Regions from separate parts of the Megasphaera stantonii genome, predicted to be linked through region 1. Evidence: a T-box and tRNA genes for the amino acid it is inferred to sense, from the RefSeq annotation. Region 1 holds a T-box; the other holds one or more tRNA genes.
The links. The T-box of region 1 lies ahead of thrS (threonine--tRNA ligase). A T-box ahead of a tRNA ligase gene usually reads a tRNA of that ligase, here a tRNA-Thr.

Region 1 (16,035 bases):
TATTATTGTCCGGCCGTCATGCTCTTGATCGGCTCAAAGCTGCGCCGATGGATGGGACAGGGGCCGTACTGCCGTATGGCGTCGACGTGGCGCTGCGTCAAATAGCCTTTATGGACGGCAAATCCGTACTGAGGATAAGCCTCGTCGTATTCCATCATGACCCGGTCCCTCGTCACCTTGGCGATAATCGAAGCCGCCGCAATAGACGCGCTCTGGCTGTCGCCGTGGACGACGGACTGATGAGGTACCGTCAGATCCTTCAAGGGCATGGCGTCGATGAGGACGGCTTCCGCCGGCACAGCAAGGCCCGCCGCCGCTTCATACATGCCCTGCATCGTCGCGTGGTAAATGTCGAGGGCATCGATTTCCAGCTCCGACTTGGCAACGCACGACACGGCCACGGCTTCAGCCATGATTTTATCATACAAAGCGTCCCGTTTCGCCGCCGACAGCTTTTTGCTGTCGTTTAATCCGGGACATTCCCAGTAAGGCGGCAGGATGACGGCGGCTACCATGACCGGCCCGGCCACGGGGCCCCGCCCGGCTTCGTCGATGCCGGCGACGTGGTATATGCCGTCGTTATAATAGGCCGTTTCCAGGGAATACATGTGCATGACTCGTTCCCGTTCGGCTTCTTCCTTCATCTTGCGGCGGATATAGGTATCCGCTAATTTTTGTACGGAAAGGCGGCGGTCTTCCTTCATAGTCTGCAGCAGGGCCATGACGTCGTCGGGATTCTGCTCCAGCAGGGCTTTAATATCAGCCGTCTTTAGCTGCCCGATGTCGATCATGATTCTCCGCCCCCACACGCTTCGCCGCAGCGGTCCAGGGAAATCAAGCCGATTTTGCCTTCGCGGTATTCCTTCAAAATGAGCTTATAAGTCTTCTCCATGTCGACGACGCCGCCTGATACGATGCAGCCACGCTTGCGGCCGATGGCTTCGATCGTTTCCAAGGGCGCAGCTCCCAGCGCGTCCAGCTTAAATCTCGCCAGCAATTCGTCGGCGTAGAACTGGCTCAATTCTTCGATGAGCTGGGTAATGACCGTTTCCATGTCGAATACCGTGTCGGAAATGGCCCCTGTCGCGGCCAGCCGATAGGCGCTGACCTGATTTTCCAGCTTAGGCCACAATACGCCCGGCGTGTCGAGAAGGTCGAGCTGATCGCCGATGTGAACCCACTGCTTGCCCTTCGTTTCGCCCGGCTTGTCGGCTGTCTTGGCGGCGCTGCGCCGGGCCAGCTTGTTGATGAGCGTCGACTTGCCTACGTTGGGAATGCCGAGGATCATCGTCCGCACGGAACGGTTCTTCAGTCCCCGGGCCCGCCAATGGGCCAGCTTCGGTTCAGCCAGCTTACGTACCAGGGCGACAAGCTGCTTGACGCCTTTGCCGTCTTTGCTGTTTAAGGGCAGCACGATGCGTCCTTGCTCCTTATAATACTGCACCCATTCCTTGACCATGTCCGGGTCGGCCAGATCGGCCTTGTTCATGACGACGACCGACGGCTTCTGGCCGATGAGGCTGGCTATCATGGGGTTGGTGCTGCTCATGGGGATGCGGGCGTCGACGAGCTCGATGACAACGTCGATGACCTTCAGATTTGCTTCTATCAGCCGCCTGGCTTTCGCCATGTGGCCGGGATACCAGTTGATAATCATAACGTACCTCTCTTTTGTCTGTGTTTCGTTTCTATTGTAGGAGATTCTGTCCCTGCCGTCAACTAGCAGCCGGTCTTCGCACGCCTTGTCCGCCGCGCCGGTCCCTTCCGCTTAAAACGCGAAAATCAATTCTGCCCGCGTCTGTTCTTCCGGATCAGCCATGCCGCCGGCCTTGGCTTCCGTAGCGAAGGACTGCATGACGCTGAACATGGCGTTCTTGGCAAATACATAGTCGACGCCGACGCCCCATGACGTCAGATTGTCCATCTGCGAGGCGAAGCGCCACGACGTCGTAAAGCCGCCGAGCCAGGTACCGTCTTCTGCATCGATGTATTCCGTCCAGATATCCCACGATTTCGGGATTGCCATGCTTGATTTCCCGTACATCAGGCGGCCGATGAACAAGTCGGCAGAGCCGTCGTCGTGCGTATATTTCGTATCATGGTTTAAGTTCGTGCGTTCATACTGAGCCAATACATTCCATTTCGAGCCGATGTTGACGCTGGCATAGGCGCCCCACAAGGAGTCGGCGTTAAAATCCCTGTTGGCTTCTCCGTTCCCAGTCGTATTGAAATCATTATAATATACGCCGGCAGCCGAATCGCTGCCAAAAAAAGCTTCGATTTCGCCGTAGCCGGTCTTTACGCCGTTGATGGAATCATCGCCTTGGACGCTGCCGGCCATGACATTCCCCTTTTTGAATTTGCCGTAGCCCGCCGTAAGAGCAAATGTATCCCCATGGTACTGCCCTTCTATGCGGTCGAAGATATCGCTGTACGTGTAACCATAGCTGCGCGGGCCGCCGATCTTGTATATATCCGTCCGGCCAAGGCTCAGATAAAAGGAATCCGCCTCGTAGTCGACTTTGAGGGCGTCGGCAAAGGCGTCGTTCGTGCCGCCGCTGACCGCGCCGTTTTCACTGAAGCTCTGCCAGTCCGAGCTGATGCTTACGGTGGCTTTCAGCCGTTCGTCGAGCTGTGCCTGTCCGCGAAGGCGGATGCGGTAATCCCAGGAATCGTCATTTTCCTTGCCGACGCGGCTGCCTGCAGAATTCTGATAGCGATAGCGGAAGCGGGCGTCGCCGCTGAACTTCACATTGCCGACCTTGTTCTCTAAAGCCGCGACGCGAAGGCCGAGGCGGTTCAGCTCTTCGGCGTACTCGTCGGCCAGCTTGTGAATCACGGCCCGCTGTTCTACCGACGCCCTGTCCATATGAGCCATGGCCTTAGCGACCATTTCAGCCGCTTCATACCGCGTAATGGAACGGTTTCCCTGAAAATAATTTCCGTCTACGCCCTGAATCACGCCGGCCTCAGCCAGCTCCGCCACAGAGCGGTAAGCCCAGCTGTCGGCAGGCACGTCGGCAAAGGGATTGGCAGCACCGGCACTCGTCATGCCCATTGTCAGGATACTGGCCGCCGCCATAGCGATTAGTTTCTTCATCATGTATAACCCTCATTTCAAACGTATAGTGCGTTCTATCTCCACTCCGTACGCAGCATTTCCAGCCGTCGCATGCCACGCGGCTTGTACGCCTTATGAAGACACAACGCTACTTATTTTGCCTGATATATCCGCTCTTGTCAACTATGAAATGAGAAAAAGTATGGCCAGACGAACCGTTTTGTAATAGGAAAAGGACATGCCCTGCACGGGCATGCCCTAACGTATATCCTATGCTATTATCCTTTGCGCGTAGCCGTCAGTTCCTGAATATGAGCGACGACTTCGTCGACCGGTTTTGCGCCGAGATCGCCTTTTGCTCTGTCACGGAGGGACAAGGTATTCGTTTCGATTTCCTTGTCGCCGATGATAGCCATGTACGGAACCTTTTCCATCTGGGCCTTGCGAATCTTGTAGCCGATCTTTTCGTTGCTTTCGTCTACTTCTACGCGGATGCCCAGCTTCTTGAATTTCTTGCGCAGTTCCAAAGCATAGGCCAAATGCTTATCGGAAATGGGCAGGAATTTGATCTGTACCGGAGCGAGCCATACGGGGAAGGCTCCAGCATAGTTTTCGATGAGGATGCCCAGGAAGCGTTCGATGCTGCCGAAGCAGGTACGGTGTACCATGACCGGGCGATGCTTCTGGCCGTCTTCGCCGACATAGGTCATGTCGAAGCGTTCCGGCATGAGCATATCGAGCTGAATCGTACCGCACTGCCAAGTACGGCCGATGGAATCCTTGACGTGGAAGTCGAGCTTTGGACCGTAGAAAGCGCCGTCGCCTTCGTTGACCTGGTACGGAATGTTTCTGTCTTCCAATACCTTGCGCAGGGTGCTCGTCGCTAATTCCCAAATTTCGTCGGAGCCCATGGAGTCTTCCGGACGAGTGGACAATTCGACGCGGTATTCCAAGCCGAATACGTTGTAAGCCTTGTCAAACAAGTCGATAACGCCGGAAATTTCTTCTTCCATCTGGCTCGGCAGCATGAAGATGTGGGCGTCGTCCTGGGTGAAGCAGCGAACGCGGAACAAGCCGTGGAGGGCGCCGTGGAGCTCATGGCGGTGAACCAGGCCTAATTCAGCCATCCGCATGGGGAAATCACGATAACTATGGACGTCGCTCTTATATACGAGGATACCGCCGGGGCAGTTCATCGGCTTAATCGCGTACGGTTCGTCGTCGATAGTCGTGAAGTACATATTGTCACGGTAATGATCCCAGTGACCGGACTGTTCCCACAGGTGGCGGCTCAGGATCGTCGGCGTGCTGATTTCGTCGTATTCCGCTTCATCGTGCAGTTCATACCAGAATTTGAGCAGCGTCTTGCGGAGAACCATGCCTTTTGCGTGGAAGAACGGGAAGCCCGGGCCTTCTTCGTGGAAGCTGAACAAGTCGAGCTGCTTGCCCAATTTACGATGGTCACGCTTTTCCGCTTCAGCCAGCATGTGCAGATATGCATCCAAGTCGTCTTTCTTTTCGAAAGCCGTGCCGTAAATACGCTGAAGCATCTTATTATGTTCATCGCCGCGCCAGTACGCACCGGCCACCGTCAGCAGCTTAAAAGCTTTGACCCGGCCCGTCGTTTCGCAGTGCGGTCCTGCGCACAAATCGACGAAATCTCCCTGGCGGTATAAGGAAATCTGTTCGCCCTCCGGCAGGTCTTCAATCAATTCTACCTTGTAGTCCTGACCGGCGTCTTTAAACATTTTCAGCGCTTCGTCGCGGGATACGACTTCTTTCGTCAAAGCGAGATTTTCTTTGACGATTTTTTCCATTTCTGCTTCGATGGAGGCGAAATCTTCCTGCGTAAACCGGTGTTCCGTATCGAAATCGTAGTAAAAACCGTTTTCGATGGACGGGCCGATAGCGAGTTTAACATCCTTGAACAAACGCTGAACGGCCTGCGCCATGATATGGGATGCCGTATGGCGGAGCGTGTCCTTCCCTTCCTGGGCGTCAAAAGTCAGGAATTCAACGGTAGAACCGTCGACGATGGTTTCCCGCAAATCCGTTACGTCTCCATTGACTTTCGCTACCAATACTTTCTTAGCCAAGCTGTTGCTCAGCTCTTTTGCGGCATCATACAACGAAATGCCGTCGGCAAATACTTTTTTGCTGCCGTCTTTTAACACTAATTCTGCCATAATACATCCTCCTTAATAAAAAAGCTCCCGTCCTCAAGGGACGAGAGCATGCTCACGTGGTTCCACCCTAGTTCATCAGTAAAATACCGATGTACTCAAACGCTATAACGTGGCGACCGAACCGCCGTACTGCAACTTCCGGCGATTAGCTCCAAGGGGGTAACACTTTCACGCTTTAAGGACACTCACACCAACTATGCCCCTCTCTGATAAAGCCGCTGAAAATATCATGTCCTTTTCAAGGCTTGTTACATATTTCTATGTATGCGTAAATTATACGACGTGCGATGTACCTTGTCAAGAAACTTTAGTCTTTTTTTACTTCAAATTAAGAACTTAAAGAACTGCAGCTACGTAAAAAGGACTGCCCGAAGACAGTCCTTTTTTAGGCTTATGGAAATCTAGGTATTATGCCATACCTTTGGCTGCTTTAATAGCTGCTGTGAGTTTGGGAACTACTTCGAAAGCGTCGCCAACGATACCGTAGTCGCAAACTTTGAAGATCGGAGCATCTTCGTCTTTGTTGATAGCGATGATGCAGTCAGAACCCGTCATGCCTGCCAAGTGCTGAATAGCACCGGAAATAGCGCAAGCGATGTAGAGTTTCGGGCCAACAGTCTTACCTGTCTGGCCAACCTGATGGAGAGCGTCGATCCAGCCAGCGTCAACAGCTGCACGGGATGCGCCGACAGCGCCGCCCAATACGTCTGCCAATTCTTTCAGGATACCGCCGCCAACAAACGGTTCAGCGCCGTTCATGCCGCGGCCGCCGGCAACGATAACGTCAGCTTCTTCGATCTTAACGCCTTCGCCGCCCATTTTAATGAGTTCAACGAATTTCGTCATGAAGTCAGCGTCGGAAAGTTTTGCTTCCATTTCGATAACTTCGCCTGTAGCGCTCGGATCAGCTTCCGGTTTTTTGAATACGTTCGGACGAACAGTACCCATCTGCGGACGGTTATCCGGGCAAATGATTTCAGCCATGATGTTGCCGCCCAAAGCCGGACGAGTCCAAACGATCGTCTTGCCGTCTTCGTCAACGGAAAGACCCGTGCAGTCAGCCGTCAAGCCCGTTTTCAGGGAGTTAGCGACGCGGGGGCCGAGATCGCGGCCGATGTTCGTAGCGCCTACGAGGAATACGTTCGGTTTAACTTCATGGAAGAAGTCGCACAGAACTTTAGAGTAAGCCGTTGTGTTGTAGTTAGCCAATTTTTCATCGTCATATACATATACTTTGTGAGCGCCATGAGCGATGAGTTCCTGTGCCAACGGTTTTACGTTATAACCAATCAGTACCGCACCTACTTCGTCACCGATGCCGTCAGCCAATTTACGGCCCTGGCCCAACAGTTCGAAAGATACGTTACGTAATTTGCCTTCGAATTGTTCAGCGATTACATATACGCCTTTGTATTCTGCTAAATCCATTTTCACTGTTCCTCCTTAGAAATTAGATGATTTTGTTTTCAGTCAATTTAGCCATCAACTGATCTACTGCTACCTGGGCGTCTTCTTCGTTAATAACGAGACCCTGTGTTCTCTGAGGCGGTGTGAAAATCTTACGAACTTTTGTCGGAGAACCGCTCAAACCAATCTGAGATTCGTCAGCGTTGATGTCAGCAGCAGACAATTCAGGAATTTCACGACGTTTTGCTTTCATCGTACCACGGATGGTCGGGAAGCGCGGTTCGTTCAATTCTTTAACGGCTGTAATCAAAACGGGGAACTGAGCTTCCGTTACGATGTAGCCTTCTTCGTTCTGCTGTTTAACCGTTACAGTCGTGCCTTCAACTTTGATTTCGGCAGCATATGTAATCTGAGGAATGCCGAGTTCGCAAGCGATCTGCGGGCCAACCTGAGCCGTGTCGCCGTCGATAGCCTGTTTGCCGCAAAGGATGATATCGAACTGTTCGATGCCTTTGAGTTCAGCAACTTTTTTAACAGCCTGAGCCAGGCAATAACCTGTAGCCAATGTATCAGAGCCGCCAACTTTGCGGTCTGTCAGGAGATAAGCGTCGTCAGCGCCCATTGCCAGAGCTTCGCGCAATACGTCTTTTGCCTGCGGGGGACCCATGGAAAGGACAGTAACCTTTGCACCCTGATTGTCCTTCAACTGCAAAGCTGCTTCCAAAGCGTTCTGGTCAAAGGGGTTGAAAATGTTAGGAACACCAGCACGAATGACGGTATGTTTTACGGGGTCAATCTTAACTTCTGCTGTGTCCGGAACTTGTTTGACACATACCAATATTTCCATTTACGTTTGCCTCCTAAAAAAAGTATCTTTTTATTCAACAGGCTTGGTCTTTTCAGACCAAGCCCGTATCATAAACCTTAAAAATTGCTTACCGCAACAAAGCGCCGGATGTTACCATCAACTGAACTTCGTTGGTGCCTTCATAGATCTGAGTGATCTTAGCGTCACGCATATGACGAGCAACCGGATATTCTTCGCTGTAGCCATAGCCGCCGAAGATCTGAACAGCTTCAACGGAAACTTCCATAGCTACGTCGGAAGCGAATCTCTTAGCGATAGCAGCGTCAACCGTGAACGGCTGGCCTTCGTGTTTCAAGAAAGCAGCTTTGTAAACGAGGTTACGAGCAGCTTCAATCTTCATCTTCATGTCAGCCAGTTTGAAGGAAACGGACTGGAATTTGCAAAGCGGTTTGCCGAACTGAACACGCTGTTTGGAGTATTCAACTGCATCGTTCAAAGCAGCTTCTGCAATGCCGAGAGCCTGAGCAGCAACGCCGATACGGCCGCCGTCCAAGGTCATCATAGCAACTTTGAAGCCTTTGCCTTCGCCGCCGAGGAGGTTTTCTTTCGGAACTTTTACGTTCTGGAATACTAATTCCATCGTCTGGGAAGTATGGATGCCCAATTTGTCTTCTTTCTTGCCGAATGTGAAGCCTTCCCAGCCTTTTTCGATGATGAAGGCGCTGATGCCCTTCGTGCCCTGGGATTTATCGGTCATAGCGAATACGATGTAAACGTCAGCTTCGCCGGCATTCGTGATGAATACTTTGGAGCCATTCAGGATGTAGTCGCCGTTTTCGTCTTTCGTAGCAACGGTCTGCTGGCCGGAAGCGTCAGTACCAGCGTTCGGTTCTGTCAAGCCGAAAGCGCCGAGTTTCGTGCCTTCGATCAAGCCGGGCAGGTATTTTTCTTTCTGTTCTTCCGTACCAAACTGCCAAATCGGGTTGATGCAGAGGGATACGTGAGCGGACAATGTGATGGACATACCAGCGTCATATTTAGCCAATTCTTCAACGGCCAGGATATAGCTCAATACGTCGCATTCAGCGCCGCCGTATTTTTCTTCGAAATAAGCGCCAGCCAAGCCGAGGCTGAGCATTTCGTCAACGAGAGCACGGTCGAAAATACCCTGATGGTCGCGTTCCGTAATCGTCGGGGCCAATTTCTTTTCGCCAAAGTCTTTAGCCAATTTTACAAATTCCTGTTGTACGTCTGTCAAGTTAAAATTCATGATACTTCCACTCTCCTTAAATAATAGTGTGAATAGTGAAACGTTCCCGTGCAGTGCATACTGTTTGGGGCACATATACACAACCTTTAAGTGCTTACACCTGAATTGTACAACTTTTCACATGTTAAATCAATAGCAAATCCCGCCTAAGGCAGAATATAGCTATGCCTTTTTGTAATCATTAACTTTTAATCAGACTTTTTCGGACTACCTGTGAAAATGTGTAAAAAACATCTTGACAAATGCCGAAATGGTTCAACTGTGAAATAGGTATACCGTTCTTCGTTCTGTCCCCCTGCAGCACAGAGATACCCTGCAGAGATGAATTTGTTCCACCTTTAACATTACGTATAGCAAATTATGCTTGATACAAAAATTAAGGAAAGCTACGTGTTTATTATATCACGAATCCCCCTGAAGTTGTCAAGAATCTGGGCCGTAATCCCCCATATTTTGTATTCTTTATATGCATAGAAGAGCACATTATAGGTACTTCGTTTTTTCCATCCCACTTGGTTCGATACGGGCAGTCCCGCCGGAAACCCCGGCCCCGGCCGCGTTGCCAGTTCGACCTGGGCGATTTCCGGCTCATGGGCAGCAAACCAGTCCAGCGGCACGGTAAAGATATGGTCTATTTCTCCTCTGCTGATGACGAAATCCGTCGTGTCGATATACGCCGCAAAGGGATATATCTTTACGCCGACAGGAGACTCGACGTAATCCAAAGGCCCCCAGACGTGAATATGAGAAGGGCTGACGCCTAATTCCTCCTGCGTTTCCCTCAGGGCCGCTTCCAACGGGCTGCTGTCGCTTTTTTCTATGACGCCGCCGGGAAAGCAGATATCTCCGGGCTGCCAGCTCAGCTTACTGCTGCGTACCTCGAATACCAGATGTTCTTCGCCGTCCACGCAGACGACAGGAGCCAGCACGGCGCACGGCACCGTATTCATGCAGGGATTCTGCCGGACAATTCTTTCCGGCCAGGGCTTGAACTCATCCATGACCTTCCTCCTCATTGCAAAAAAAAGAGGATGCCGTTCAGACATCCTCCTCTATACTTCATATATTGCCGCCTTTATTTTACGACGATATTGATGATTTTTTTAGGTACAACGATAAATTTAACAATCGTCTTGCCGTCGGTGAAATCTTTGACGCGCGGCATAGACAATACCTTTTCCCTCAATTCATCCTGACCGATTTCAACGGGAACAGTGATACGTTCGCGTACCTTGCCGTTAATCTGGACAGGCAGTTCGATTTCATCGACGACCAAAGCGCCAGCATCTACTTCCGGCCAATCCTGTTCGTGAACACTGCCTTCAAAGCCGGCAATCTGCCACAATTCTTCTGTAATGTGCGGCGTAAAGGGAGCCAGGAGCTTTAAGAGATTGGTGTTGACCTCTAAGGCAACGTCGCTGCGGATAGATGTATTGGCGCCGACATAGGCATACATGGCATTTACCAGCTCCATAATTGAGCTGACAGCCGTATTCAGCGCATAGTCGCCGTCTACGCCTTTGACGTCTTCCGTCACCTTGGCGATGGTTTTATGTTCCTGCAGGCGAAGCGCCTTTTCTGCTTCCGTCAAATCGCGGTCCCTTTCGCCGTTCTTAGCCAGGTCAATGTACTGGTGGACGATACGCCATACTCGGTTGAGGAAACGGTACGAACCTTCTACGCCCTGATCGGACCATTCGAGGTCACGTTCCGGCGGCGCGGCAAACAGGATAAACAGCCGGCCCGTATCGGCGCCGTATTTGGCGAGGATTTCTTCCGGCGATACGACGTTGCCCTTTGATTTCGACATCTTGCTGCCGTCCATGAGGACCATGCCCTGGGTCAGCAGGCGTTCGAACGGTTCTACATTGTCGACGAGGCCGGCGTCGTGGAAGACCTTCATGAAGAAACGGGAATACATCAGGTGCAGAATTGCGTGTTCAATGCCGCCGATGTACTGGTCTACATTCATCCAGTGGTTGGCCTTCTTCGGGTCCCAGGCCTGTTCATCGTTGCGGGCATCGGTATAGCGCAGGAAATACCAGGACGAGCAGACGAAGGTATCCATCGTATCGGTTTCTCTCGTCGCCGGGCCGCCGCATTTCGGGCAGGTGCAGTGAACGAATTCTTCGCTCGTCGCCAAGGGAGATACGGCGCCGGCCGTAAACTGGACATCCGTCGGCAGCTTAACCGGCAGCTGATCTTCCGGCACGAGCTGTTCGCCGCATTTCGGGCAGTAAATAATAGGAATCGGCGCGCCCCAATAGCGCTGACGGGAAATAAGCCAGTCGCGGAGCTTGAAGTTGACCGTGCCCTTGCCGAGGTTGTGGTCGACGAGCCATTTCGTAATGGCTTTGCGGCCTTCTTCGTCAGTCAGGCCGTTGAATTCGCCGGAGTTGACCAGAACGCCCGGGTCGTGGTACGCCCCTTCCATCGTATTCAAATCGAGGCTCATATCTTTATTCTGTACGACTAAGCGGATAGGCAGGTTGAATTTCTTAGCGAATTCCCAGTCGCGCTGGTCGTGGCCCGGAACGCCCATGACAGCGCCCGTACCGTAATCTACCAGGACGTAGTTGGCAATCCAGATCGGCACTTGTTCGTTATTCAGGGGATTGACAGCGTAAGCGCCGGTGAACATGCCTTCTTTTTCGGCGTCGTTCGATGTCCGTTCGATGTCGTTCATGTTCTTCATGCGCGTAATAAAGGCGCGAAGTTCTTCTTCGTTGTCCCGTCCCTTAATGAGTTCTTCCACATAGGGATGTTCCGGAGCCAGTACGATGTAGGTTACGCCGAACACCGTATCGACGCGTGTAGAGAACATGGGAATGGATTTGCCGATTTCTGGGATTTCAAAGGAGAATTCCGCCCCTTCGCTGCGGCCAATCCAGTTTTTCTGCATCGTTTTAACCCGTTCCGGCCAGCCGGGAAGGAGCTTCAAATCGTCGAGAAGGCGGTCGGCATAATCGGTAATTTTGAAGAACCACTGCTTCAAATCCTTTTTGACGACGGGCGAATCGCAGCGCCAGCACAAGCCGTCGATAACCTGTTCGTTAGCCAGTACAGTGTTGCACTTTTCGCACCAGTTTACCTTAGCTTCCTTGCGGTATGCCAGGCCACGCTTGTACAGCAGCTCGAAAATCCACTGCGTCCATTTATAATATTTTTCATGGCACGTAGCCACTTCGCGGTCCCAGTCATAGGAAAGGCCGAGGGCCTTCTGCTGGCGCGTCATGTTTTCAATATTGCTGAACGTCCAATCTGCCGGCGGCGTGCCGTGTTTGATAGCCGCGTTTTCAGCAGGCATGCCGAAAGCGTCGTAGCCCATGGGATGCAGGACGTTGTAGCCGTTCATGCGGCGGTAGCGGGCGATGACGTCGCCGATGGTGTAGTTGCGGACATGCCCCATATGGAGATTGCCCGAAGGATACGGAAACATTTCCAGTACATAATACGGCGGCTTGCCGTTGTCGTCGGGGCAACGGTCTGTCTTGTCTTCCAGCCATTTATGCTGCCATTTCTTTTCTATTTCTTGGGGAATATATTTTTCCAATTACTTATGCCTCCTATCGCTGCGTACAGTGGGCGGTGCCGCGCTGCTGCAGGGTCTTCTTCTTATTATAGTGTTCCCGTGCCGTCAAGTCAATTCTTGCGGAGCAAAACTCTGCCAAAAATGGGGCGCTTCGAAGCCTTTTCTCCAAAAACTTGCGCCGCCGAGGTTGTATTTCGTAATTAATTTAGCTTTTTCCGTCAAGGACTTTTCATCTTCAAACCATACCTGGACCCGGCCCGTCGTCAAGGGCAAATCCATGTAGTACAGGCCCAGCTCGTCGTTCCACGTAACGTAGTCCTTGTATTTTTCAAGCAGCAGTCCGCTGGCCGACATGGGCAGCGTCCGTACCAGCAGCACCGGCTTCTTCGGCTTCGCCTCTTTGGAAACGGCCGTCTTGCCCTTCGCCTCGTTCTTCCTTTGCGGCGCCAAAACCTCTGCCGCAGCGTTCTTCTCAGCCGCTCCCTCCGTCCCGGCAACAGGCGGCCATTCATTGATATCCAGAGGCAAGTCCTGTTCTTCCGTCGTTTCATACCACAGGCGCATGTACAGCGGCATGCCCAGGACGACCTTTTCCGCCGGCACGATAGCCGTCACGTTCTGCACAGCCTTTTCTACCCAGGGATACGATGCTACGGGGCCGGCTACATCGCTCGTGCGGCTGAATTGGTCGTAGGCCATGATCATCAGGTAATCGAGATGCGGCGCTAAGGCCGCCCGGTCGTATACGCGGGACCAGTTCATGCTGTTCGATATGGGCGTCACGTCCATGGACAATTTCAGCCCGTAAGCCCGGCAGGCCCGGCTCAAACGCCCTACAAAAGCCGTCAGCTTGTCTTTGTCGGCATAGTTGATGTTTTCAAAATCAATATTATAGCCCTTGAAATCGTACAGCAGCGCATAGCCTATCAGTTCTTTAATCATCGTGTCCTGAAGCTTGTCGTCGCTCAATACGGCATGGGTCAGGGCCGGGTCGAAGTTATTGTCGATGAGGGGCCACATGGCGTAGCCCTTCGCAGCATAGGCGTCAGCCAGCATAGCGAAATCATCGTGCCGCAGCGCTACGCCCTTATCGGTCAGGCGGAAAGCGCAGGGCGACATGACAGGCTGCGCCGTATCCAAGGACGGCAGATTTTCATCTCCCTGCATGAGAGGATCCCAAAACAAGACCAATCCCATCTTTCGTTCCTTCTTCTTCCGGTTCTTCTTGTTCTTTTTCTTCTCTTTTTTGGTATCAGCGTTAGTAGACACCGCCGTTCTATTGCTGTCCTCCAAGGAACGCAGCGCCGGAGCGATACGAGTCGGAGACACGGGCCGCATCAACTCCCGCTTCCCCTCTTCCCACGTCAGGGAAAGGCCCATCGTGCGGTAAATACGGCGTATATTCAGGCTCGTTTCGCCGTCACTTTGCCGCGCAGGCAGGCGCAGCGCCGCCTGCATATCCTTCCATAAGACGGATCCATCCTTTGCCGGCGGCAGTCGCAGCCAATACGTCCCCTTCTTGGCATCGGCCTTGTACAGGCCATACTCCTGCAAAGCTTTTTCCGATACGAGCCAGCGGCCTTCTTCTTCCCGAATCGCCATAGACGCCGGATGTTCCGCCGCTGCCGGTATGGCTGCCCGCGGAATGGCAGCCCACGGCCCGCGGTCCGGCACGGCTTGTTCCGATACGGCCTCTCCGCCGGACGCCGCCACGACAACTTGAAGAGACACGGCGAGCAGCGACGCCAGGCACAGCGTCCGCAGCCGCGATGTATGTTTCATAGACACCCTCCTTTTGCAAAACAGGTGGAAATTTCTCTGAAATCAGGTATAATGAAAAAAATGCAATTTTCCTCTCTAGGTATACTGCATGGCTATTATACCATAAAGAGAAAGTATAAAACATCAAAGGAGGCTATTCTATTGCATCAATATCTCTTTTTTATCGGCGATTTCCCAATCCGGGCCTACGGATTGTTATTTATGCTCGGCATCATCTCCGCCGGCATTACAGCCTACTACATCACGAAGCGGGATGGCCGGGGCTGGCACGTCCACATATTCGACTTTACCCTCTGCTGCGGCCTAGCCGGCATCGTCGGCGGCCGCCTTTGGGACGTCTTCTTCTTCGACTGGGCCTATTATCACAACCACCTGTTGGAAATCCCCTTCGTCTGGCAGGGCGGCATGGCTATCCAGGGCGGCCTGGTATTCGGAGCTGTCGCCGGCTACTGGTACACGCGCCGCCACGACATCGACACCTGGGCTTTTGCCGACCTCATCGCACCGGCCATCATTCTCGGCCAGTCCGTCGGCCGCATGGCCAACCTCATGAACGGCGATGCCTTCGGTCATCCCACTGGCGGTAATTTCGGCATTATCTATCCCGAAACGACCCTGGCCTACCGAACCTACGGCAGCCAGCCCCTATGGCCGGCAGAAGTCTGGGAAGGCCAGCTTGATGTCCTCGTATTCATCGTCTTATTGTTCTACAGCTGTTTTCCCCATAAAAAAGGACAGGTTTTCTGCCTGTACGTCATGCTTTATGCGGCGGAACGGTTCTTTCTGGAATTTCTGCGCGGCGACTACGTCAGCCTGACTCTGGGCCTCAAATCAGCCCAGCTGACCAGCGTCGTCGCCTTTGCTGCCGCCTTCATCATCTTCATACTACTTCAATGGAAGGGCACGACGGACACGAAAGACAAACTTCAAAACTCATAAGGTAGTGTCAAGTATTTTTCGCAAAATGGTTTGCAGGCCCTGATATGAGTGAAGTCACCCAGCAATGGAGGTATCCTCCAGAGCCGCCTGTAGGTGCTTCATGTTCATGTACTTCTTGTTGCCCCACTGGGTACCGGCCACATGGCGCAGCCGGGCACAGACCAGCATGAGGGCGGAGTTGCCGTCCGGGAAGCTGCCCACCACACGGGTACGGCGGCGGATCTCCCGGTTAAGCCGTTCCATGACGTTATTAGTACGGATACGGGTCCAATGTTCACAGGGAAAATCGCAGTAAGTCAGCGTTTCCTCAATGCCATCCTCCACCTTCTTGGCAGCCTCTTTCAGTTTCATGGAACGCAGTTCTTCTACCACGGCCCGGGCTTTCTCACGGGCAGCTTTCTTGCTCTCCTGCGCATGGATCGCTTTGAGCATTTTGGCCACCAGCTTCACCTTGGAACGAGGCGTTACAGAGAAGATATTGCGGTAAAAGTGTACAGTACACCGCTGGTACTTGGCCTCTGGAAACACTTCTCCTACAGCTTCCAGCATACCCAGGCACTTGTCGCCAACTACCAGTTTAACTCCATCCAGGCCCCGGCCTCGCAGCCATTGAAAGAAGCTGACCCAGCTAGCCTTGTCCTCCTTCATGCCCTCGGCAGCCCCAAGAACCTCACGGTATCCATCTTCATTTACCGCAATCGCTACCAGAATGGCCACATTCTCAAACTCTCCGCCCCAGTTGCGACGCAAGTAGATGCCGTCCACATAGACATACGGGTAATGCCCTCCCTGTAAGGGGCGGTTACGCCAATCCTCAATGTGGACATATGCCTTCTTATTCAGTTCACTGATGGTTGAGGGCGACACTTTGCTGCCCCACAGCGCCTCTGTAATGTCTTCCACACGCCGGACGGATACACCGGCCAGATACATCTCGATGAGGGCTTCTTCTACGCTGCTTTCACGGCGGCGATACCGCTCAATAATGGCGGTCTCAAAGGAAATCCCTTTGAGCTTGGGTACCTTGAGGGTAACGTCCCCGGAAGTGGT
Region 2 (16,035 bases), 760 kb from region 1:
CATAATCTGTCGGTTCTACCTTGAGGATGGAGCCATATTCTTTGGCATCATGGAATAGGTCAATCAATTCATCAGCCTGTGCGATATAAGTTTGGTCTAGTGTCAATTGGCCAAAATCACTGCCGGAAAAAGCTTTCCACGTAGATAAGCCATTGCTTTCTTCGATGGCATAGACATGGGGCTGGATGCCCCGGCTCAGGAAACGTCGGTCATACTGGCGGGCTTTCATCATGACGGCAAAATAAGCCAGCTGGGCAGCCCGTTCATCAATATCGAGGCCATAAAGATTATGTTCGACAATACTGATAGCGGCATCACGGTCACGATAGCCCCGGCTCCGATAGATTTGCATGAGCACATCAAACATATAGACCAGGATATGGCCACTGCCACAGCAAGGATCGAGGCAGGTCAGGTCTTCCGGATTGAGCTTACTGTGTTCGGCATATATTTGATTCAGCTGTTCCTGGACGGATTCTTCTTGTTCGGCTTCGTCAAGATAATATTTCCATTTCCCTTTGAGAACTTCATCGGGATGGCCTTCTATCCACAACCGTCCCAGGGAATTTTCTACCATGTAGCGGACGATCCAGTCCGGCGTAAACAGCTGGGTAGCAGCCGGGATATCTTCTTTCTTTATTTTTTCACTGCTCTTACGGGCAAAGACTTTGTCCTTCGGTTCTGTATTGTAATACTGATAGAGCCAGCCGATAATCTGCACCTGGTCCCGGAAATCGTCTTCGGGGATATCATGGACGAGATGCAAGACGACGCCGTCCCGGTCAGAAATGGAGAGGGTAAGCAGAAGTTCCGTATAGTCGGCGATTTTTTCAAATAACATAGGCAAGGGTTCATTTAGGGCATTACATTCCTTGAGAAACAGCATACGGAACAGGTCGTCAGTCTGATTATTCATTTTCCAATCTACGATTTGCCGTGATTCATCTTCACTAAACGTCAAGTCCGAATCGAACGGCGACGTTACCAGATCCGGTTCGATTTTTTCCGGGATCTTCGAAGACAAGACACGGGCAGACAAGTAGTTATTGACTTCCATGAACCGGATGGCAATGAGACGATTGAACCAGGTATAGGCAGTTTCTTCCATGATATGAGAAAAAGCTTCCGGATAGGTACTTTCTTTCGCTTTTTCCTGAATGACGGCCACGAGATTTTTCCGCTGAGTGATAGCATCCCCAGTAATCGCTGAAGGTTCTTTTAAGCCGATATCGAAGAATTGGGCATCCTTCGTCGACTGAGGCAACGGGGCCTGTATCCCTTTATCGGTGATGCCCAGGAGCCGTGCTCTATATATGCTGTCGGCAATAAGTTTGTTTCTCGCCCAGATGGCAAATTTTTTTATGGCCGTTTTATCCATGATATCTCTGTCCTTCCTGATTAAAATTCAACGTTAACGATAGTGTCTTTATCCAGTTCGCTCAGCAATTTCTTCCGCAAGGCTTCGACATAGGCATCGACATCCTGGGGCGATTCCAGACGCCACGAAGCCGTCCCGGTCATGGCTTTGATGGTCACGTTCTTTGTCTTTCTGATAAGCGGCGTAACTTTAGGTGTGTTTTCTTTCGTTCCGGACTGACCCGGAGCATTCTTTCTGTCCCTTTCGGCCTGTTCCTGTACCAGTTTATTATCCTTTTCGGTCATTTCATCAAGCAGGCGGATTTTCAATGCATCGGCCTGGTAAGCAAAGCTGCGCAATGTCGATACGTTATTGCACCGTTCCACTCTTCGCAGCAGATCATCGAACTGGTAGGTATAGGAATCTTTCTTTTCTTCCTGATAGGATTTTTCCCGCAGTACATCCATGACGCGTTGACGAGAACTATAGATAGAATCGCGGACTGGTTTTTCCTGTTCATCCAAGACCGCACTATAAAGCGTCCCAAATGTATTCAGCAGTTCCGGCAGACGGGGAATATCCTGATACGGTTCTTTTTTGTATAGAATCTGCTTGATTTCTTTTACCGTGTCTTCCAATTCACGGTTGACGATATAGTTTTTGCTGTCATCATAAATCTTCATCGAGTTCAGGGCGTTATCGAAAATCTGCTTTTGTTCACCCTGGAAAAATCCCTGGATCGGTTCATAATCTTCGGCAAAATCGAGCAAATCGTCTTTTGCATCAACGATTCCTTTATAAAATTCTTTCGTAGACCGTGTTGCCAGGATGTCCTGCAATAGCTGGATTCCCTGTCTGATTACGTCTTTTCCCGGATAGGCATCATTATTTTCATAATATACCTGTACTTTTTCTAATTGGGACAGCAATTTCTGGAATCCATTGCGGGTATGCTGCATCAGTTCGTCTTCATCGTCTGTTGCCGGAGTGATTTGCAGCAGTGCCCGCATGATGTCTTTACACGTATTTTTATCCTTGCTGGAGATGCGAATTTTCTGTTCCATCATCAATTTTTCTACGAATTGTTTTTTCGTGATATAGCTGATGATTTCATCTTTCGTTTTATTCATCAGGCTGACCGGAGCCCCATTGACAGTAAAAGCAATATCCCCCTGACGGAACAGCTGGGCTACGAGGTATTCTACATCGTCTTCGACAAATCCATAAGGAGCTTTCATGAAACGGTCTTTGACAGATTTGAGGGAGGTTTTCAGGTGCGCCTGAGAATTCATCTGGATATAGGCCCGTACGTCATCCAGAGCCAGTTGGTTGGCCTGGCGCGTCTGTCCTAGATTGAGCGCAGTCTGTCCGTTTTGGTCAAACAATTTGCGTATGCTGCTTTCATCAAAAGGTGTATCAATGTAATATAATTTATTGTATACTTTATCGACAAGGTGATGCAATGCGTCCTGAATGCGGACATTGACATCTTTGGCCTTGATATCCGCTGGGCTACCGTTAATGTAGATGGTGGCGTTCTTCAGATTTTCCATCAGGAATAAGCGGGCATTGTCATAGCGTTCCCGCATTTCCAGCCGTTTTCCTTCCTTGATGCTTTCGTACTGCACCATCGAGGCCGTCGTATTGCGACGCAGGAATTTTTCGATTTTCAAGTACGTCTGGATTTCATCCATAAAGGCCCGGTCATTGGGCAGGGCTATCAGGACATCTGGCTGTGCGATAGATAAAGAAGCCAGCATAGCGTCATCGGTAATGTCCGAAGCCGGCGTCAGGATATGGATACCGATATCGTTGCCTTTTGTTACTTTATAGGGGTATTCATCGACGGTCTGATTGAAGCTGAATGTATAGCGTCCGTTAAATTTAGGATAACGGTATTTTTTGTCCGTGAAGATATCCTCAAAGACCATTTCCGAGATTTTGTGGATGACATTGGCATTGTCGACATCTTCGCTTTCGATTTCCCGGTTAATTTCCTGTTCTTCGTTGGTCAAGAATACATAGGATTCACCATTTTTCTGTACCAACATCTGGCGGATCAGGACTTTCAGAGCCTCTTCGACGTTTCCCTTCAGGGTAATCCGGTCTTCCTCAAGATTATCCATCATGAGGGTCGTAATATTGTCGATATTCGGCGTCATATCCTGTACGTATTTGATGAGGAACAGTGTTTTCAGTACGTTAATGGCAAAGACATCGCCGGTCTTGTGATCCGGGTTGATATAGTCATTTTCGTAAGCTTTAATGATGACGCTGCGATGGCTGTGGTCAAGGAAATTTTCCATCGGCGTGTAGAAGGCATAGAAAGGGATAATCGTGCCCTGCTGTTCATGCATATAGGCTACCGCCGATTCTTTGAACATGGCCAGCATGGAACGTTCCCCTTCGGACAGATGCTTGCCGGAAGCGCCGTGGGTGCGGATGGCGGTCAGGACGGAACCGAGCAGATTGAACTGATACGGGATGAACGGATAAACAGCGGCAAAATCGTCTTTTTCTGTGTACAATTTGCGTTCTACCGAGTCGGTGAATACAATCTTGTTCTTGATGGTCGTTTCTTCCTGGCCGTACAGGAGACGCAATGTCTGGGCGGCAGTATCATTTTTTTCGAGGATACGTTTTTTGATGACCGCATCGACATTAGCGGAAGACAGGGACAGGCGGGTATCAAAGCGGCCCTGGATTTTGGAGAGATCATTGCCTTTGACTTTGACAATAGAATCGATGTCCTGCTGGGAAGTGACGATGACCCAGACTTTGCCATTGCAGGCGCTGCCCAGATCTTCGGTCACGGTCTGCAAGTTGAGCATGAGATTGCGGTCGTCACCGATATACTGGCCGACTTCATCGACGAGGAACACGACATGATGGTTATGGCCTTTTTCGTCGATATACTTTTTGACGCGGCCGGCAAATTCTTCGATGGAGATGCGATAGGGCTGGATGGCTTTCTCACACCAGTTCCGTGCCGATTCTTCCGACATGACCCCCATATCAACCAGGACATCGACAATATCGTCCTGAACGAAGTCGAATTCATGTCGCGCATCTTCCCACGCTTCGCCACTGGCAGCGGCAAATTTCTGTTTGAATTCGTCGTAGCGGCCTTTTTCCGTCAGATTGCGTTCCAAGTCGGCTACATAGGGAATCGTGCCACAGAATCCCTGCATTTCGTTGAAGACTTTGAGGAATACATTGACGATGGCGTCCTTGTCCTTTTTACCATTGGAGTCGCTCTTGGAGTCGATATTAAAGAGGACGACATCTGTCGGCGTTTCGGCGGCCAGTTTCATATCGGCCAGCACCATCGGATCTTCGATTTTATGATCATCGATAAAGTAGTCAATGGCTCTTTTACCACCGACTTTGGTATTATCCAGCAGATAAGAAAAGATTTTTAACAGGTGCGATTTACCACTGCCAAAGAAGCCGGAAATCCAGACGCCCATCTTCGGCGTCGTCCCGTTGATTCCTTTCTTGTAGGCAGCAAAAAAATCGGCAAAGTGTTTTTGCAGTTCCTTCGTCACGACGTATTCTTCCAGCTCCTGCCGGATATTTTCATTTTCAATGTCGCCGACCTTGATGACACCTTGCAGGTCACGGTCGATGGGTTTGGCAAACATATCTTTAATTTCCATGATTCATCCCTCTTTAGCGGGCTATGCGGAATGCCCGGTAATAGCTATCTTCCACAAATTCATTAAAAACCACCAGCTCTTGTTCCGTATAGGTTCCCGGATAAAACAGGATGACCGGCGTGGCGGCAAATTTTTGCGGCAAATTGTAAAGCACTTTATTGAACACTTCCGGCGCTTCCAAAATAGGGTAGCATTTGCCAATTCCCGTAATCAGGACAACGGCGTTTTCCGGCGTATGTTCTTCCATATAGTGGACCAGGTAGTTATCTTTGTCGGTAATCCGCAGCATCCGCTGTATAGCCGTTACGACACGCTGGATACCGCCTCGGCTTTCCAACTTCTTGGTCTTTTCAATAAAGCCTTTTTCCGTCAATCGGTCGATGATGATATCGTATAAATCATATATAATTAATTCGTAATCATCAAAACCTTTGCGATTATGTTTCTTCAGCCATTCAATATGACTGCGGACTTCCAGTTCTTGTTCCGGCGGATAGTCGAATACCCAGTAGTTGACCTCATTGGCTTTGCCGGTAGACTGTCGGAAGGAAGGCACCTTGATTTTTTCGTCCATCTCGGCAAACCGTTCGGAAAGGCTGCGGCGATTTTTATAATATTCACGCGATACTGTCTGTGCTGCCATGCTGATCAAACTCCCGTCAATGCTTTGATAATCGGTTCCAGGTGCTGCTGGACCAGCCAAGTTTCAAAAGCCGGATCCAGGATGGGTTTGAATAATTTCCGCGTCTTCTGGCCCCGGTCAGAAAGGCCAGCTCCCAAAATATAGCTTTTATAGGTTCGCCCCAGGCGTTGCAACGTCTGATCCGTCCAGGTTGCGGCTTTGCTGTCCTGTAGCTGTTTGTCGCGGAAAAAGATACGTATATCCTTATCACTCAGCTCATTGGTCCCAATAAGAATTTTTTCTTTGAATACTTCATACATAAAATCAAAAAAGAGGCTTTCATGCATCATGATAGCCGTCAGGTTGATCAATTTCTGTGTTGCTAGATCCGACTGCTGGAATAACGGATAAATACTGGCATCCAGTTCCTGAATCCGTGCTGTCACTGTCTGATATATCATCGTGGCCCGGGCCGGCGTTGAAGCATTAAAAACATTCTGTTCAAGACAAGCCGTCTTGATTTCATCCAAACTCAGCCCCTTAGAAATCATAGCGATTTCTTTACGGAACTCAGGAAACCAGAAAGCAAATTTAACAGCCCCGGCACTATACGGTTTACGATTCATGACTTCACCTCTATATCTCTGGTATATGACCGATTGGGAAAATTCATACTAAAATAAGTATAGCATGAATGATATGTCGCTACAATTAAGGTATATAAAGCTATATTTTCAATCCATACCTGTCCAATACACGGTTAAGCGTAGGACGGCTGATGCCAAGTTCCTTGGCCATTTTTACTTTGGTGATCTTGCGGACCTTGTAATCATCAAACAGCTTGCGGAGCTTATCTTCATCGATTTTTAAAGGGGGCTTCCCTTTGTATTTACCGGCCTTCTTTGCAATGGCAATGCCTTCCGCCTGCCGTTTCCGGATGGTGAGGCGTTCTTGTTCGGCCATCGCCGACAGCACTTCAATCAGGATATTGTTTACCACATCGATGACCCACTCCTGATTTTGCGGAACGTTAATATTGGTTGTCGGCAAGTCCAGGATACGGACCCGGATATGATGCTCCTTGTAATAGCGTAATTCCTCCTTAATCGCCTCTTTATTGCGTCCTAACCGGTCCAATGACATAACTACCAGTGTGTCACCGGGGCGGAGCATATGCGTCTTCATAGCCTGATATTCAGGCCGGTCCATGTTCTTACCTGACTGCTGTTCCGTGATGATGTCATGGTCGTTGGCACCATCTTTTTTGAATGCCTCTATTTGCCGTGCAAGGTTCTGCGACTTGGAAGATACCCTTGCATAATAGTATGTCCTTTTATCCATGATTTTACTCCATTTAGTAAAAATGAAATACGATAATTTAATTTACATATTGTAAATATATATTTGATTCTAATTTTACTATAATGAGAGCTGTTTTACAATGAAATGAATGTAAAATTAAGGTACACTCTAAGTTTCCTTTTGTTGATAACATATCAAGATTCAATTGACTAAGAAATCATTTTTTTAGTCTGACTTATTCTTTTTTTCTGCTTCTTGTGGGATAATTAAAGTAAAAGATGTACTGACGGCCGGGGAGATATTAACAACGTGTGATGACACTATGAAGAAATCAATGCGATGCGAAGATAAATTCGAAAATAACAATGAGTTAATTCCGCCCGGCTGGGAGTACGAAAAAAGCGTCCGGGATTACAACTCAGATATTTTGAGCCATGAACAACAAGGGATACAACGAGGAATGAAGACGTTGGGAAGGTTGATTCAACTACTGCTCAAAGAGAATAGGAAAGATGACATTGAGCAGGTGGTAAAAGACGAGGAATATCGAGATGCACTGTTAAAAACGTATCATCTGCTGTAAATCATACGATCCTGATTAATGGAATAACGATAGTTTCGCTGTATTACCTATTTCCCCATAAGCATCTTTCTTGTAGCTGTATAATGGCAGATGATTGATTAGCAGGCGATAACGTTTGCAAGCGGGAATATAGCCGTTGGTAGCAGATTTTTGTACTGGCTGTTACAAAAAACTGCATATTCAGCAACCAGTTTACTTCATCTCCATATTTGATTTATTCGAGATATAGCAAGGTATAAAAATGCATATCAATGCATAAAACTGATAAATAAGCCCCCCATAAAAAGCCCCCATAAATATAAAGAAGCGGTTCCTGGATTCCCAGAAACCGCTTTAAATTTGGAGCCACTAATAGGATTCGAACCTACGACCCTCTCATTACGAATGAGATGCTCTGCCAGCTGAGCTATAGTGGCGAGTACTCTGTTATTATATGCGGAGATGGATGTTTTGTCAATACTTTTTGGAGAAATAATTTAAATTTTTGTGAAGGGCTGTCGGCGCGTGTGGCAAGAGGGCAAAAAAAAGAAATGGCCGAAACCATTTCTTCTTCTGATGGAGTTATTCTTTTGGGTAGACGGCAAAGACCCGCGCTGGGAAGCCGACGCCGTTTTTTACCTTGGGGAAGGTGACGAAGATGACGGCTCCTGTCGGCGGAAGGGCGTCGAGGTTGGTCATGAGTTCGACTTGCAGCCGATCCGTTTCTAAGATATAGACTTCGCCGGCAAAGTTGACATTGGCTCCGGGGGCGTCTGTGTCGGCTGTTTCGTGTCCGATCGCGCCGATGCGGCGTTCTTCGACGAGCCAATGCAGCGCGTCCAGCTTCCAGCCGGGATAATGGGGCTGGTTGTTTTCATCGTAATTGTTCATGTCTGCCCGCTTGGACCAGTCGGACCGGAAGGCGACAAAGGCGCCTTCAGGAATGGGGCCGTGCTCCTGTTCCCATTCCTGAAGGTCGGCAATGGTCAGTTCGTAGTCGGCATTTGCCGCGCAGGCTGCCGATTTATCGACGACGACGAGGGGATATACCATTTCCTTCAGCGTCATTTGGTCCAGCGTGCGCGCTCCTTGGACGAAGTGACCCGGGGCGTCGACGTGGGTGCCGAATTGGCCGGCAGGAATGACGTATTTGTCGGAGTGGAAAATGCAGTCAGGACTAAAATCGTAAATGACTTCGGTGGTTAAATCGCCGAAGCCGTACCAATGGGGCGTCGCAGGACTTAGTTCATGCGTTAAATCTACCCAGCAATAAGCCGGAGATTTTAATTCGTTGACAAATTCCCATAATTTCATCATATGAAGCCCTCCCTTCGCAATAGGCGATGTGCTGCGTTTCAGTATATATACAGGATTCTATGCAGATGAAAGGATTCCTTCTGATAAACGAGAAATTTATATGAATTGACGAGATAAATGCAACGTGTGAAAAGCATAAGCATAGTTATTCGAAAATAATAAAAGGACGCCGAGTGTCTTGCGCAATGGGTTCGAATTTTATATTATAAGAATTAAAGATACCAACGCTGATATCAGCGCAGCATCGGGGAGGGATTAGAGATGAAAAATCGATTTTTAGACAAATTCTGCAGCGGTGAGCCTTCTGTCGGGACGTTTTTTGAAATGGGCGGGCCGGCTGTCGGGGAAATGATCGCCTTGACGGATTTGGATTATTTTGTGATTGACGGCGAGCACGGGCCCTATGACGTGCTTCAGGCTGCCGATATCATCCGGGCGGCCGAAGGCGCCGGCACGGCGGCTCCCTTTGTGCGGGTGAAAGACAGCCAGCGCAATTCCATTCTGCGCATGCTCGACGTCGGCGCGAAGGGCTTGATTATCCCGCAGGTGCAGAGCGTCGACGAGGTGCGGCGCATCGTCGAATACGGAAAATATTATCCCGTCGGCAGCCGGGGATTCGCGCCGACGCGCAATTCGCTGTACGGCTGCTCGGACGACGCAAAAGGGAGCGTGCAGGAGTATTTCGACCGATGCAATGCGTCGCAGCTGCTGATTCCGCAGTGCGAGACGATGGGCTGCTTGGCGGCTATTGAAGAGATTGCTGCCGTAGACGGCGTCGACGGGATCTTTGTCGGGCCCTATGATTTGTCCGTCGCCATGGGCGCGCCGGCGCAGTTTGACCGGCCGGAATTTGCCGCCGCCTTGACGCGGGTGCTGGAAGCGGTACAGCGTGCCGGTAAGTTCTGCATTATCTACGCCGATACGGAAGACGCGGCGGTGAAACGTTTTTCCGAGGGATTTGACAGCGTGGCCTTGTCCATGGACTGCATCTTGTACCAGCGGGCAATCAACGGGGCCGTCGCCGCGATCAAAGGGGCCTTATAGCGGTTGCCTTGCAGTGCGCCTCCTGATATAATAGAAATGGTTTTACGCAGGTTACGAACCGATGAAGGATAACGACTGCGGCATGGATGTCATGCCCTTCGTTATCCTTTTTTAGTATGGGAGGGAGATACGAATGAAAAAAGAGATTCGCCGCTATGCATGGAAGGATGGAAAAACGCTGACGATAGGGGAAAAGACGCTGATTATGGGCATACTGAACTATACGCCCGACTCGTTTTCCGACGGCGGCAAATGGAATCGCATAGACGATGCCCTGCGTCATATGGAGGAGATGGTCGCCGACGGGGCGGACATCATTGATATCGGCGCAGAATCTACACGCCCGGGCCATCAGGCGATTACGGCGGAGGAGGAAATCGAGCGGCTTCGCGGCATCTTGCCGAAGCTGGCCGCCGCTTGCCCCGTGCCTATTTCCGTCGATACGTACAAAGCGGAAACGGCGGCCTATGCCGTGGACATGGGCGCCCATATCATCAACGATATCTGGGGGCTCCAGTATGAGGCAGAGCCGGGACAGATGGCAGCCGTCGCTGCGGCAAAGGACGTGCCGGTCGTGGCGATGCACAATCAAAACGGCACGGAGTATACAGATATAATCGGCGATATGAAGGCCTTTTTTGCCTGTACGGCCGAGCTGGCCGCCGAAGCGGGACTTGCGCAGAGCAAGCTCATCTTCGACCCGGGCATCGGCTTTGGCAAGACCTTTGCCCAAAACATATACGTCATGAAGCATTTGCGCGAACTGACGGCCCTGCCGTATCCGATGCTCCTCGGCACCAGCCGCAAGCGGTTCATCGGCGAAGTCCTCGACTTGCCGGCAGAAGAGCGGATGGAAGGGACGGGCGCGGCCTGCGTCGTCGGCGTGTTGGCGGGCTGCGCGATCATGCGGGTCCACGACGTCAAGCCGATTGCCCGCATGTGCCGCATGGCCGACGCGCTGTGCGAAGATGACTCGAGGTAATCTGACCGCAGGGTATAGGTATGCGGAAATTTTTCTGAATTCATGCAAAATACGGGGCTGGTTATGGATATATATGGTACAATAAGAGTGTACAACGCGGATTTGCATGAACGAGGAGGAATACCGTATGAGTCGTGAAGTGACCGATTGGATGAATATAGCCCAGTGCTTTTATTGGAGCAACGAGCGGCTGCTGCAGTTTTCCCAGCAGTTTTCCGCTGAAATAGAGCGCGTCCTGGCTGGACAGCCTTCATCGCTTCAAGCTGTTAAGTCGTATTTGGCCCTGCCGACGGGCAGGGAGCAGGGGACCTACCTGGCCCTCGACTTCGGCGGCACAAATGTGCGCGTTTCTCGGATTCGCCTGCTGGGGCACCATTGCTTTATCGTGGAGAAAAAGGTTTCCCGCCCGCTGAAAAAGGACGGCGAATACAACTATATGACGGCTCAGACGACAGCGGACGAATTGTTCGATTTCATTGCCGATCTTGTCGGCGAAGCAGCCGGCGGCAATAAGCCCTTCTATTTAGGTCATACCTTTTCCTTCGGCGTGGCGCAGCACGACGTCGGCGACGCCCGGTTTTTGCAGTGGTCGAAGGAAATTACCGTCGCCGGAGCCGAAGGCCGCATGGTCAACGACATGCTTCGCCAGGCCTTGGTGCGAAAGGGCCTGGACGACATCATTCCCGTAGCGCTGCTCAACGATACGACGGCCTTGCTGCTGGCGGCGGGATATCAGCACGGCCAGTCCCAGGTCGGCATCATCTGCGGGACGGGGTTTAATATGTGCTATTACGAGCCGCGCTGGGATATGATCGTGAGCCTGGAAGCCGGCGGATACGACGGCATGGCCCGGACGAACTGGGATATTGCCGTAGACGAAGCGTCGCAGCAGCCGGGATACCATCAGCTGGAAAAGATGGTCAGCGGCGCCTATCTGAGCGAAATATACCGCCGCGTCGCCATGGAGTATTTGGAGGCCGAATCCATGCCGCCCTTTACGACGGAGGCGATGAATCATATCGTGGCGAACGACAGCCTGGCCGAAGGGCGGCTGCTCATGGGGCGCGTGTGGAAGCGGATCGTCGCCCTGCAGGACGTCAAGCCCCTGCGCAGCATCGGTGCGGCGGTCTTCGTGCGTTCGGCCCAGCTGACAGGGGCGTCCTGCTTCGGCGTGCTCCGCCATTTGTATCCCGACGGCGCGATTCCCGCCCAGACCATCGCCGTAGAAGGCAGCGTCCTAGAGCATGTGCGGGGCAGCTTATTCATGCTGGAAGACGCCCTGCACATCTGCCAGGCCGGCTTTGCCCGAGGGAAAAAGATCGAGGCGTCGCCCGTTTTGGTTAAGGACGGTCCTTCTGTCGGTGCGGCCATCGCCGCGGCTATGGCTGCCCATCATTAGCCGGGCAGGCCGGCTTCCGGCCTAAATCGCGGAGCATTTCCATATCGGCAGACTGGTCGTTTCCCTTCGTCGTCAAGTAGCCGCCGATCATGAGGCCGTTGAGTCCCCCTGTCAGGGCGAAGGGCTGGAGGGAGCGCAGGTTTACTTCCCTGCCGCCGGCAGTGCGGATCAGGGCCTGCGGCAGGATGAAGCGGAATACGGCGAAGGCCCGCAGTATTTCAAGGGGCGGAAGCTGCGGCGCATGGGCCAGCGGCGTTCCCTGAATGGGCGTGAGGATGTTCAGGGGAATGGAGCGGATGCCGAGCCGTTTCAGCGTAAAGGCCACTTCTACGCGCTGCCGCGGCGATTCGCCCAATCCCAATATGCCGCCGGAGCAGACGGAGACCCCTGCGTCCTGGACGGCGCGGATCAGGCGGATTTTGTCGTCTATCCCATGGGTCGAACAAATATGAGAAAAATATGACGGAGCCGTTTCGATATTGGCGTGGTAATGAGATACGCCGGCGCGTTTGAGCTCTCTGGCCTGGGAGGCCGTAATCAGGCCGAGGGAACAGCAGGCCTGCAGCCCTGCGTCCCGGATAGAGGAAATCGCGCGCAGGATTTCGGCGAATTCGGCTCCTTCCCGGACGGAGCGCCCGCTGGTCACGATGGAAAAGCGGGACGCTCCCTTTTCTTTGGCCTTTTTGGCGGCGTCCAGTATCGCGGCCTTGTCCAGCAGCGGATAGGACTGGATATTCGTTTGGTAATGAGACGATTGGGCGCAAAACCGGCAGTCTTCGGGACAGCTGCCGGAACGGCTGTTAAGGATGGCGCAGCAGCTTACGGCGTCGCCGCAGAAATGCTGGCGGATCTTGTCGGCCAGGGCCAGCAGCAGGGGCGTGTCGGTGTCGGGCAAGGTGATGAGCCGTTCTCCTTCTTCCGGCGTAATTTCCCCTCCGGACAATACCTTTTCAGCGTATGAGCAAAGCTCGGCAATTTTCATGATGAACCTCCTTGAACGTTTTTTGTAAGTATACTAAACTGCCGGCAATAAATCAACCGTTATGGATAATTCAAAGGTTAACAATAAGAGGGATACATACTTTTTGTCGCTGTAAACTTGTACAGATATTTTGTTTGTCAGCTCTTTTCACTAGGCCAGTTTTTCGCTACAATATAACTAATCATGACAAATCATAGTTAGGTGCATCGTATGCTGCAAATCGACAGAACTCTTAAAATACCATATTATGTACAAATCTATAGATATTACCGCCGCGAGGTGGAAGCACAGCGCATGATTGCCGGCATGAAGCTGCCCTCTGTCCGCGAGCTGGCCCAGACGGTGAACGTCAGCAAGATGACCGTGGAAAAGGCCTATTATCAGCTGGCGAGCGAAGGATATATTTTGCGCAGGAATAAGGCGCGGTATGAAGTGGCCTTCGTCGGCCAATGCCGGGAAGCCGCCGGAGGGCCGGGCGATGAAGCGGCGCCGGCCGCGTCGCGCCGTTCCTACTTATATGACTTCGGAAGCGGCGACATGGATATGGAGCGCTTTCCCCTGGAAATTTGGCGAAAATATATGAATAAGGTACTGTCGGAGCCGGCATACCTGACGGCCTGCAATGACGAGCAGGGAGTGCCGGATCTGCGGGATGCCCTGAGCCGCTACGTCTATGAGACGCGCGGCGTCTATGCGCCGCCGGAGCGCATTGTCGTAGGAGCTGGCACGGCGGCCCTGCTGGGCGTGCTGACGTCGCTGCTGCGGGAGGCGCACTCCGATATTGCCGTAGAAAATCCCGGCTTCCGCCTGGGACGGGAGCTGTTCCGCAACATGGGATACGGTATTGTTCCCGTAGCGATACGGCAGGGGATTCTCGACATGGATGCCTTGGAACGCAGCGGGGCGTCGCTGGTGTACGTCAGCCCGTCGCACCAATTTCCTACGGGGACGGTCATGCCCATCGGCATGCGCCGGCAGCTGCTCCGCTGGGCCGAGGAGCGCGAAGGCGTCATCATTGAGGACGACTATGACAGCGAGCTCCGCTATTACGGCCGCCCCATTCCGGCCTTGCAGGGGCTGGATACGTCGGGCCGGGTCATTTACATGGGAGCCTTATCCAAGGTGCTTCCTTTTTTTGTCCGCCTGAGTTATATGGTGCTGCCGCCGAAGCTGATGGAGCTGTACAATGAGAGGCGGAGTCTGTTCCGGCAGGGAGCCTCCGTACCGGAGCAGTGCGTGCTGGCCGCGTATATCCAAAGCGGCGAGCTGGCCCGGCAGGTGCGCCGCCTGCGCAAGGATTACCAGGAGAAAGGCGCGCTCATGGAGCGCCTATTGCTGGAGGCCTTCGGGAAGGATATTTCCGTGAGCCGCGTCGTGTCCGGCGTGTATTGCCACATCGCCCTGCAGAGCCCCTATGACGAAAGCGAGCTGCGCCGCCGGGCAGAAGAGCGGGGATGCCGCGTGCTGGCGATGCAGTCTTTTTACGAGCGGCCGGAGCAGGCGGACACGAAGGAATTTCTCTTGTCGTTTTCAAAGATACCCAGTCAGGACCTGAAACAGGCCGTTGCGGCCCTGCATCGGGCCTGGACGGAAAAGGAAGGATAGCGTCATGGCAAAAAGTTTACGATTTATTCATTGCGGCGATTTACATTTGGGCAGTCCCTTTCACGACGTCGCCGCTGTCGGCAGCCGGTGGGAGCGCATCGTAGGCAAAGCGCCGATGCGGGCGTTTCAGAAAATCGTGCAGCTGGCCATTGATAAAAAAGCGCACGCCGTGCTGATCAGCGGCGACGTATATACGAGCGCGACGCACAATTTGACGGCCCAGCTGGACTACGTGCGGCTGCTGCACAAGCTGGCGCAGAACAATATACAGGTCTTCGCCGTCTTGGGCAATCACGATCCCCTGGAGGCCTGGAAGGCCCGGATTCCCTTTCCGCCGAACGTGCACATTTTCAGCGCCGAGAAAATAGAGCGCATGCCCTTGGTCGTCGACGGCGAGGAAGTGGCGGCCGTGTACGGCCAGAGCTACGCCAAGGCGGAACAGCGGGACAATCTGGCCTGGAACTTTGCCCGTGAATCTGGGGACCGCTACGCCATCGGCCTGCTCCATACGCAGATCGGCGGGCCGTCTCCCTATGCGCCGTGCTCTTTGACGGATTTGAAAGAGAGCGGCATGGACTATTGGGCCTTGGGCCATGTCCACGCCCATCAGATATTGAGCGAAAAGCCCTATATCGTGTACGCTGGAAGCCCGCAGGGCTTAGACTGCACGGAGACCGGCGCCCACGGCTGTTATTACGTAGAGGTCGGCCCCTACGGGACGACGAAGGTCGAGTTTTTAGATACGAGCATCGTCCGCTGGGAAAGCACGGACATCAGCATCGAGTCGATTGAGTCGGTATCGGGCCTGCGCGAGGCCGTGCGGTTCGCCAAGGAAAAAATCCGCCGCGACATCGGCAAGCCGACGTTCCTGACAGTCAACTTCACTGGCGCCGGCAGCATGTACCAGGTCATCAACAATCCCGAAGCGACGCAGTACTGGATCGACAGCTGGCGCGAAGAGGAGCAGGGGAAATACGCCTTCGTCATGGTGGAACGGCTGCGCAATATGGCCCGGCCGAAGATCAACCTGACAGAACGGAGCAAGCTGCCCGATACGGTAGGCGATTATTTGAATGTTGCCGACAAGCTGGCCGCCCTGCCGCCGGAAGAGATGGTCCAGGCCCTGCGGGAGATCCTGCGGGAACGGCCCGAATTCGACCGCCTCGGGGCGTACGGCAAGGCGATTTCTGACGACAGGCTGCTG

Region 2: it encodes a tRNA-Thr, which carries the amino acid that the T-box ahead of thrS (threonine--tRNA ligase) is inferred to sense. The anticodon was not compared.

The regions. Positions count from the first base shown of each region.
Region 1 covers NZ_CP029462.1:2,406,214-2,422,248, reverse strand. Annotated here, with positions in the region: gene DKB62_RS11455 (ribonuclease HII) at 3-791, opposite strand; gene ylqF (ribosome biogenesis GTPase YlqF) at 788-1,657, opposite strand; gene DKB62_RS11445 (S-layer homology domain-containing protein) at 1,769-3,103, opposite strand; gene thrS (threonine--tRNA ligase) at 3,340-5,247, opposite strand; T-box leader at 5,281-5,498, opposite strand; gene DKB62_RS11435 (electron transfer flavoprotein subunit alpha/FixB family protein) at 5,656-6,675, opposite strand; gene DKB62_RS11430 (electron transfer flavoprotein subunit beta/FixA family protein) at 6,698-7,501, opposite strand; gene DKB62_RS11425 (acyl-CoA dehydrogenase) at 7,590-8,732, opposite strand; gene DKB62_RS11420 (NUDIX hydrolase) at 9,119-9,733, opposite strand; gene leuS (leucine--tRNA ligase) at 9,808-12,285, opposite strand; gene DKB62_RS11410 (glycosyl hydrolase family 18 protein) at 12,370-14,046, opposite strand; gene lgt (prolipoprotein diacylglyceryl transferase) at 14,188-14,985, shown strand; gene DKB62_RS11400 (IS256 family transposase) at 15,040-16,035, opposite strand, start outside.
Region 2 covers NZ_CP029462.1:1,649,849-1,665,883, forward strand. Annotated here, with positions in the region: gene pglX (BREX-1 system adenine-specific DNA-methyltransferase PglX) at 1-1,378, opposite strand, end outside; gene brxC (BREX system P-loop protein BrxC) at 1,399-5,016, opposite strand; gene DKB62_RS07725 (DUF1788 domain-containing protein) at 5,030-5,659, opposite strand; gene DKB62_RS07730 (DUF1819 family protein) at 5,665-6,264, opposite strand; gene DKB62_RS07735 (recombinase family protein) at 6,365-6,979, opposite strand; gene DKB62_RS07740 (hypothetical protein) at 7,263-7,523, shown strand; tRNA gene DKB62_RS07745 (tRNA-Thr) at 7,864-7,939, opposite strand; gene DKB62_RS07750 (cyclase family protein) at 8,085-8,819, opposite strand; gene DKB62_RS07755 (HpcH/HpaI aldolase family protein) at 9,081-9,863, shown strand; gene folP (dihydropteroate synthase) at 9,997-10,845, shown strand; gene DKB62_RS07765 (hexokinase family protein) at 10,973-12,244, shown strand; gene bioB (biotin synthase BioB) at 12,225-13,226, opposite strand; gene pdxR (MocR-like pyridoxine biosynthesis transcription factor PdxR) at 13,437-14,831, shown strand; gene DKB62_RS07780 (metallophosphoesterase family protein) at 14,836-16,035, shown strand, end outside.